3 regions of the Caldibacillus sp. 210928-DFI.2.18 genome follow, and region 1 is predicted to be linked to each of the others. Evidence: predicted binding sites of a transcription regulator. Region 1 holds the regulator's gene; each other region holds the start of a gene.

Region 1 (3,288 bases):
TTTGTGCCCGTTTTGTTGTTGATGCACGGGTCAGATTCTTGGCAATAAATTCTTTCATTCTTGCTATCTCATCTTGTTGTTTTTCATACATTTTCAAGTCACGTTCATAATTCTCTGCTTTTTGGACTAAGTATTGACTGTAGTTACCGACATATTTTGTTAAAGTAGTCTGAGCGCATTCATAAACTTGGTTTACAAGCTTATCAAGAAAATAGCGATCATGGGAAACAATAAGAATGGCTCCATCATAAGATTGCAAATATTGTTCTAACCATGTCAATGTATCGATATCTAGGTGGTTCGTCGGCTCGTCCAAAATTAAAATGTCCGGCTTTGATAAGAGCAATTTTCCTAAAGCCAGGCGAGTTTTTTGTCCGCCGCTTAAATTGGATATTTTTGTCTCTTGATAATTGAAAGTGGAAAAATTAAGCCCGTGTAATACGGAACGAATATCTGCTTCATATTGATATCCGCCCAGTTCTTTAAATTCATGCTGTAAATAATCATATTCGGACAAAATTTGCTTGTATTTGCCTTCATCTGTATAAGTTTCTTCCTTTGCCATTTCCTGCTCAAGATTACGTAACCTTTTTTCCATGCTACGTAAATCTTCAAAGACAGTCAGCATTTCATCCCAGATAGTTCTGTCTGAAACGAGACCGGTATGTTGATCTAAAAAGCCAATTGTTACTTCTTTTGGCTTAATAATTTCTCCGGAGTCATAAGCAAGTTCACCGGCAATTATTTTCAGCAAGGTTGATTTGCCTGATCCGTTTCTACCAACAAGGGCAATTCGGTCTCTTGTATGAATTTCTAATTTAATATTCGAAAGGACAAGATCTGCCCCGTAATATTTATTTAGTTGATTTACTTGTAGTAAAATCATGATTTGCACCTCAACATTTCACAATAAAAATGGTCCTTTACCTGGAAATATAACAGCTTTGACTCTGTTTGCCTTTTAAAAGAATGAATGACTGACTAATTATTTTCAGAGTGAAGCGAATGGGAACATGCTGTTTTTGATTACAAAATAATCGATTCCTTCCTCTACCATAACATATCCAGTCGCTTTTCGATCCATCATTTCCGACATTTAAAGGAGATCCTGTAAATGTCATGTCAACAAGTCTATATAAAAATAGTACATGAAGGGGAGGAAAAATGGCAAATGGAGATTAAATGAAACTACCTACAAGACAGATGAAAAAAAATAGTGTATCATAGTAGGTGAATATGTTAACAAAAATAAGAATTGAGGAAGTGTACATGTTTATTTGTAATGTAAGCGTTCACAGTGTGCTTTGTATGCCTTATAAAAGAATTACTTCTATAGGGCAATGAAAGATATTATAATAGAAAAATAATAATTTTTCAGCATTGGAGGATTTTGACATGGAAACAGATCAGCTAAAAATTCCTAAAGCCACCGCTAAGAGATTGCCATTATATTATCGTTTTATTCAAAATTTGTACCAGTCAGGAAAACAAAGAGTTTCTTCTGCTGAGTTAAGTGAAGCGGTTAAGGTCGATTCGGCAACGATTAGAAGGGATTTTTCTTATTTCGGCGCGTTAGGTAAAAAAGGGTATGGATATAATGTTCAGTATTTGTTATCCTTTTTCAGAAAAATATTGAACCAGGATGAAATAACAAAGGTAGCCTTAATCGGTGTAGGTAATTTAGGTACAGCTCTACTAAAATATAATTTCACTAAAAACAATAATACTAAAATTGTCTGTGCCTTTGATGCAAACCAAGAAAAGGTCGATCAAAAATTTGGTGATATTACTGTTTACCCAATGGATTCACTGGAACAAATATTGTCAACTGAAGAGATTCAGGTTGTTATTCTGACCGTCCCGGCTCCTGTTGCCCAATTGGTTACTGATCGTTTAGCAAAAACAGGAATAAAAGGAATTTTAAATTTCACGCCAGCTCGATTAACTGTTCCGTCAAATATTCGTGTTCACCATATTGATTTAGCTGTTGAATTACAATCTTTTGTTTATTTAATTAAACATTACTCAAATGAGGAAGTAGTGGTTGGAGATTAATTTTTTAAAGTAGGGAAATGGTAGGTAACACTAAAAATTTATCTTCAAAACAACACCATATTTTGTATTGCAATAATTATGATTCATACGATATGATAGGAAAAAAGTTTTTGTAAAATCTTTTTTGGGTGACAATGAATGAATTTGAATGAGGTTGCTGGGGGAGAGGGAGAAACATGACAATCGGTCCGGGTAGTTTAATTCTCATATTAATCATGGCATTATTAATTTTTGGTCCGAAAAAGTTACCGCAACTCGGTCGTGCGGCAGGAGATACACTAAGGGAATTTAAAAATGCCACAAAGGGTCTTGCTGATGAAAATAATGGGAAGAGAAAAGATCAAGAAGGCAAGTAGGGAGAGAAGAGATGGAGAAAAACGAATTGACTGTAATTGAGCATTTCGTTGAATTAAGGAGACGGTTGGTTTTTATCGTTGTCTTCTTTCTTTTGGCAATGATCGGTTCGTTTTTTTTGGCAGAGCCGTTGATCATATATTTGCAACAAACTGATGAAGCGGCCAGTTTGGAACTGAACGCCTTCCGCTTAACTGACCCGCTAAAGATTTATATGCAAATCGCTTTTATCATTGCTTGTGTAATAACTTCACCTTTTGTTTTGTATCAGTTATGGGCTTTTATTTCACCGGGTTTATATGAAAAGGAAAAAAAAATAACCTTAGCCTATATACCTGTTTCGGTATTTTTGTTTTTATCAGGTATTTCGTTTTCATATTTTGTATTATTTCCGTTTATTGTTCGCTTTATGAAACAGTTAGGGGACCGAATGGAAATCAATCAAGTCATTGGGATCAATGAATATTTCCATTTTTTGTTACAAATTACGTTGCCTTTTGGTTTGTTATTCCAATTGCCGGTGATTATATTATTTTTAACAAGGCTTGGAATAATTACACCTGACTTTTTGTCTAGGGTGCGAAAATATGCGTACTTTATCTTGCTAGTCATCGCGGCACTGATTACACCGCCGGATATTCTCTCGCATATGATGGTCACTTTACCATTAATATTGCTTTATGAAGTTAGTATTTGGATTTCGAAGCTGGTGTATCGGAAAAAAATGAAGGAAGAAGAAGGGCTTGCTGTTTAAAAGATAAGAATTTTCCATTGTTTATTTTATCCATTTAAAAAATATAAAATTCCGGTAACGAAGCAACTTGAAGTGGCGGATAGGTTATGGCATAAGGAGCTTGCTTAAAAGGTATAATGGAAACC
Region 2 (3,288 bases), on a different contig from region 1:
ATCATTTCAAATCCGTAAATGACCGATATGGACATGATGTAGGTGATATTGTTATTCAAAAGGCAGCCCAGATATTCCTTAGTTCCGTTCGAACCACCGATATACTCGGCAGATTTGGCGGAGAAGAATTTATTATTATTTTACCAAATTCTTATTTACAAGCAGGGGTACAACTTGCGAAACGAATTCATCAGAAAATGGAGGATTATTCAATTCTTATTAATGAACAATGCATAAACATCACCGTTAGTATCGGGGTAACAGTTTGGGAAATAAATGACCAGTTCAATGATATTTATCGGAGGGTCGATGAAGCATTGTATGAAGCGAAAAAAAATAGAAACACCATTATCGTGAAAACGAAGACGATAACAAATGATAATGAATGGTAGCGGGTTGCTTCGATTAAAAGTATCCATGTCGATCCCTTTTAATTAGAGGCAAACCCTTATTTCTATTATGAAAGGGTTGCCTTTGTTTATCCTTTTCATCTGATCAACTTCAGACTATTTTCTAACTCCATTTTCCCGCAAATGAACAAGGAAAATTGAACTAAAAAACCAAACCACAAGCCCGATTAATAAACTGACAAGCCAAAGGTCAGTCCATTTCAGCATCAATAGGACCGCAATGACACAAATAAAACAGCCAATCATCCCGTATACCGACCCATTTGCCGTTTTTGCAGCCTCCTTAGACCCTTTTTTTATCCCTACCATCATGACCGCAACAATCATAACGGCTGGAAATGCGGCAAATATACCGCCGATAATTTTCCAGGGCAATAAAACAGACGCTACATAACTTAAAACAACAGCTGAACCGCCAAATAAAAAGCGGTATAGTAAATCTTTTGTATCCAATTCCGGTCCCTCCAAAGTTGGTTTTATTCCAGTTCTAGTTTCTTAATATTACACAGCCGGCTGCTTAACATACCGTAAAAAAGTTTTAAAGAAAGGTTTTATTCGATAACCCCTTTTTCAATTAGCCGAGAAAGACAGCATATCCAAGTGAGACAATAAACCACCCGATTAGCGAATGAGTCAAACCTTTTTTCCAGCCAAGACGATCGCTAAAATAGACAACTGCCATCGCACAGATAATATTTATAAACATTCCGACAAGCGCACCTTGGGAAAGAATAATTGATTGATGAATTAAATCCATTCCTTTCATATCAAGTCGCAAGGTTAATAGAGCAGCGAGAAATACAGCGGGAAAAGCAGCAAATATACCGCCGATTTTCGTACCGGCTTTCCTCGAAATAACCGTACAAGCTACCACAGCACCTCCACCCAATAAAAAACGAATTATGATTCCAAATAAAGATATTGTCGCCATTTTATACTCAATCCTTTTTATTTTTATAACCGTCAAGTGACTCGTGACGTTTATTCACAAACAAAACTTGTTAATTTGTTCACTAAGTACTATTTTATAATAGAATCCGGCAAATGTTTGTGAACATTTTTTATACATTAAAGTGTAAGCGCATCCTTATAAACTATACAAGGAGCTTTCTTTCTACAAGCATAAATTTACATAGTTTTTTTTCGACAGATTTCGCTTTTTCCTGTATCTTATATATTAGGAATATTACATCACTTTTGCTGTCACTTTAGAAAAAATCCATTTCAAAGGCGGTCATTATGAGATGAAGTTGATTAGAAATGAAAAAAAGAACCTTCTCATTTTGTCAGGTGGTATTATATTTTATTTAATTATCTTGATTTTATTGAAAGAGAACCCAATTTTATTTAATTACACGGATTTCTTATTTATGCATATCGTGCTTGAATTGGCCAGTATTATCATCTCTGCCAGTATCGCTATTCAGTCTTGGATTGTTTTTTCTTATAAACAATATCAGGATCGTTTACTATATTTTTCAGGATTTACGCTCATCGCTGTTTTTGATCTATTTCATTTACTCACATATAATGGCATGCCGGGATCGATGGTTATTGACAGTTCAGCAAATAATGCTACTTGGTTTTGGATTTTAGCAAGATTTACTCTAGCAATTTTTATGGTTTATATTTTACATGCAAAAGTGAAAACCGTATCTTTTGCCAAGAAAAGAGTTTATTTCTTGAATACCTTACTTACTATTATTGTCATATTGATAACCTTTTCTTATTTGCAGAACAAACTTCCGGTACTCGTCATTGAAGGTCAAGGAACGACAACATTAAAAATTTTTTTTGAATATGTGATTAGTTTTCTGTTATTTATTTCGATTATTAAACTGGCGATCATGTATAAACAGTTCCGGAAATCGGTGACATTACATTTTATTGTAGCTGTTACTTTTTTACTGCTCAGTGAGCTTATCTTTACATTGTATAAAAGCGTCTATGACTCTCTTAATTTGCTGGGACATGTTTACAAAGTTCTAGGATTTCTATTTTTCATGAGGGTTCTGTATTTATCAACGGTTAAAGATCCATTTGAAAAACTTATTTATATACGAAGAAAACTCGAGATGAATGAAAAACGATTAAAAACGATTACGGCCTCGCTTGGTGAAGGCGTTTTCGTTATCAATCAACATCGTCATCTGACTTTTATTAATCGGGAAGGAGAACGGTTATTAGGTTATCAAGCCCATGAACTTTTAGGAAAAGAAATCCATAGTCTTATACACGGCAGTAAATCCGGGGATAACCTTCATGTTTCGGAGTGCCCGATCTGTAAAGGTGTGGAGAGTAAGGAAGCGATAAGGATCGACGAAGATATTTTTATTCATAAAAGCGGACGAACTTTTCCGGTATCTTACGTTGTTACTCCTTTAATTGAAAACAATACCATTGTTGGGTCGGTTGTTGTGTTTCAAGATATTTCAAAGCAACAGGAATACTTGAACCGCATCAAGCATCAAGCTTATCATCATATATTAACGGATTTACCGAATCGGCTATATTTTCTGGAGAAATTAGATGAGAAAATTATCAAGAGCGACTTTAATAATGAATTTGCGCTCATTTTACTTGATATTGATGATTTTAAAAATATTAATGATTCCTACGGGCACAAAATCGGTGATATTGTGCTAATTGAGATAGCAAGAATGTTAAGTAGTTTTTATCATCATACATTTATTGCCCATATGAGCAGTGATGAATTTGCCATTTTGATGGATGGGAATAAGGAAGAAATAAGAGAACAAGCAGAAAATATTATCAATCATTTGCACACTTCTATTCCCATTGAACATAATGAAGTTTTTATCTCCATCAGTATCGGTATTTGTTTATTCCCCTATGATGGAGTTAATAGTGAAAAATT
Region 3 (3,288 bases), on a different contig from region 1:
TTCGGAAGGTGTAAAAAATCGTTTAACAGACGATGAAATTCGGCGAGCAAAAGGAGTTATTGTTGCCGCCGATAAAAAAGTTGAAATGGCTCGTTTTAATGGTAAACCGCTTTTAGAGAGACCGGTAAGTGAAGGTATTAACAAACCGGAAGAATTAATTTCAAAAATAATCAAAGGTGATGCCCCGACCTTCCATGCTGAAAATGATGATAGACAAAAAGAAGAACCATCCAATACTTCTGTATGGGGAAAAATTTACAAAGACTTAATGAATGGTGTTTCCCATATGCTTCCGTTCGTTGTTGGCGGCGGGATTTTGATGGCCATTTCCTTCCTGTTTGAAAGTACATTTGGTGATGATAGTGTAACGTTTAAGTTTTTAAATACGATTGGCGGAAATGCCTTCAACTTCTTGATTCCAATTTTAGCCGGATATATTGCGATGAGTATCGGTGATCGTCCGGGATTAATGCCCGGTATGGTCGGCGGTTTGATGGCAGTGAACAGCAATGCCGGATTCTTGGGCGGTTTGGCAGCAGGTTTCTTGGCAGGATATATTGTTGTATTCTTGAAAAAACTATTCCGCGGTATGCCAAGATCATTGGAAGGGTTAAAACCAATACTACTATATCCGATATTGAGCTTGTTCATTGTCGGTACGCTGATGTATTTCATTATTGGCCCGATTTTCTCAAGTATTAATACGGCGGTTGTCGACTTCTTAAGTGATATGGGAACAGCCAATGCGGTATTATTAGGTGCCTTACTTGGCGGAATGATGTCAATTGATATGGGTGGACCATTCAACAAAGCGGCATATACTTTCTCTATCGGTGTATTTACCGATACCGGCGACGGAAGTTTTATGGCTGCAGTTATGGCCGGCGGGATGATTCCACCACTGGCAATAGCCTTGGCAACTACCTTCTTTAAGAATAAATTTACGGATGAAGAAAGACGTTCCGGTTTGTCTAATTATTTACTCGGAATATCCTTTATTACAGAAGGGGCAATTCCGTTTGCGGCTTCTGATCCGTTACGTATTATCGGTTCATCCATTGTTGGTTCTGCGATTGCCGGCGGGCTAACTCAGCTTTGGAATACGGCTATTCCGGCACCACATGGAGGAATTTTCGTCATTGCCCTTGCTGAAAGACCATTTATGTTCTTGATAGCCTTACTTATTGGTACAGTCATCGCCGGTTTACTCATTGGCTTTTGGCGAAAACCGGTAAAACAATAGGATATATAATGATGCTATTTTCGGCTCCTTAGGCACTTGTCTAAGGGGCCTTTTTTTACGTCAACTATTCACGTATAAAATGAAAATTTTAACAACATAATGATGAATAAGTAAAAATTATTTTGTTGGTAAAAATATGAAAAGGAGAATGATTATGTCAGGTCCAGGTTTGAAACATGCAGATAGTCATTCAGCAATTCATGAAGCAGCATTGGAGGAGGCAAAGGAGCTAAACAACATTCTAGCTAGATTAGTAAAAGCGGGACAAACTGAAAAGGCATTGGAGACAGCCTATATTGCAGTAGAACATTGGGAAACTCGTACACTCAGACATGCTCAGGCAGAAGAGGAAGGATTATATAAAGAACTAGCAGAGGAACATCCTGAATTGAAGGCTGCAATCACAGCTTTAGTTCGCGACCATAATACAATGCGGTACTTGGTCAAACAAATTAAGCAAACACTTGAAACAGATGGATTTACTGAAGAAGTATTGCAACAATTCCATGCATTAGTTCATGTTGATGCTTACCATAATTTCGAGGAAGAAAAAATATTGCCTCACCATTAAATTCGGAGTTGAGAATATGTCAAACGGAGAGCAACCTATATTTCTTTACAAAGTATCCCCTAAACTATATCGATATATCATTACAGAATTAGAAACTAATTTCCATATTCAACCCTATGATGTTCAATTGGAAGGGATTAATAAAGATGAAGGCATAAAATTAATTGTACGGTTTGGAGAAAATTTCAACCACAGCTCTGAACAATTTTTTTCTAATAAGCAATTAGAAAATGAAAAACTTGCACTGAAAGATTTTATCGCTAAAACGGGAGGACAATGTATTCAAGTTTTGAAAGATGATTATTTTAATAAGATGACGCCATGATTCTGCCTTAAGGAGGTTATAAATTGTTTATATTTGAACAGGAAGCAATCGGTCGCATAGCAGTTGCCAAAACAATAAAAATTCCTGTTCTGATTCCGGCGTCAACAGGATCCAAACCAAAGAACGTTACTAAAAAATTTGGCAAAAATACAGTAAAGGCAACAAAAGCGCCGAAAGTGATAAAGTAAAACAAACTAAGAAACCAAAGCGTGGCATTTTTATAAACACCTTGGATTTGTTCCACCATTGATTTCTTTACTCTAACTTCTTTCCGATCGCCAAAAATAAACAATAAAACAATGAATGCCAACAATAGAATTAAGTATAGGCGAACGGTATCTTGCCAACCAATTGATTTCGCTAGAATTGGTGCGCCAAATGTCGTGATCGCTGTTCCGGCATTACCGACACCATAGATTCCGTTAATAAAACCTTGCCTCTCTTTCGAATAATATTTAGGTAGAGAGGTCACACCGATGGAAAATGTTGCACCTCCCACACCTAGAAAAAGACCGCCGATAACAAGATCAATAAAAGTGTTGGCTGTACTGATATAAAATATAGGGAACAAAAGGATAAGAAAACTAATTATGAAGATAATTCTTGCACCGAACCTGTCCGTATAAAATCCGAGGGGTATTCGCAACACGGAACCTAAAATAACCGGGACTGCAGTAACAATCGATACCTGTACGGGTGTGAGCAAAATATCTTCCTTAATAAAGGTCATCAAAGAAGATAATAATACCCAAACCATGAATCCAACAATAAGACTTGTTGTTTGCAGAGATAATTGAATACCGGGTTTCCTCATTTTGAGTTTCCTTTCTATTTTTCATATATTATTTGTCACAAGTATCAAGTTTAAACAGCGTTTTTTATACGTAAGAAAAGATAAATTTTCAGTTAGGAAGTATTCGATTTTTCGCTAAATGAACACAAAAATGGTTCATCTTTTGCCAAGCTTTTAAATAATGGGAAACGCCGTAGTAATTCATTTATTGATGTAGGATTCAAACTGATTTGATTCGAACATCCGTTATCATGAGCAAATTCTAATTCTCTTATAGATGTAGGATTCACCCCCCTGATATAAGTCACATATTCACAGTGAAGTAAATCACACCGCTTTGCTGAAAACTATTTTAT

Evidence for each region. Region 1 encodes Rex, which represses fermentation and respiration genes when NADH is low (regulators of the CRP and FNR family bind a similar motif). Its sites were predicted from a motif close to TTGTGAAATATTTCACAA; they were not measured.
Region 2: the regulator Rex is predicted to act here: its motif matches at 1,409-1,426, upstream of LIZ98_RS12360 (DUF3147 family protein).
Region 3: the regulator Rex is predicted to act here: its motif matches at 1,321-1,338, upstream of LIZ98_RS12625 (hemerythrin domain-containing protein).

What each region holds. Positions count from the first base shown of each region.
Region 1 covers NZ_JAJCHL010000019.1:36,951-40,238, reverse strand. The annotation lists gene LIZ98_RS06270 (ABC-F family ATP-binding cassette domain-containing protein) at 1-886, opposite strand, end outside; gene LIZ98_RS06265 (redox-sensing transcriptional repressor Rex) at 1,396-2,055, shown strand; gene tatA (twin-arginine translocase TatA/TatE family subunit) at 2,232-2,411, shown strand; gene tatC (twin-arginine translocase subunit TatC) at 2,423-3,163, shown strand.
Region 2 covers NZ_JAJCHL010000061.1:5,949-9,236, forward strand. The annotation lists gene LIZ98_RS12350 (GGDEF domain-containing protein) at 1-392, shown strand, start outside; gene LIZ98_RS12355 (DUF3147 family protein) at 507-863, opposite strand; gene LIZ98_RS12360 (DUF3147 family protein) at 985-1,341, opposite strand; gene LIZ98_RS12365 (bifunctional diguanylate cyclase/phosphodiesterase) at 1,655-3,288, shown strand, end outside.
Region 3 covers NZ_JAJCHL010000064.1:1,203-4,490, reverse strand. The annotation lists gene LIZ98_RS12630 (PTS fructose transporter subunit IIABC) at 1-1,243, shown strand, start outside; gene LIZ98_RS12625 (hemerythrin domain-containing protein) at 1,398-1,814, shown strand; gene LIZ98_RS12620 (hypothetical protein) at 1,831-2,139, shown strand; partial or broken gene LIZ98_RS12615 (MFS transporter) at 2,186-2,953, opposite strand.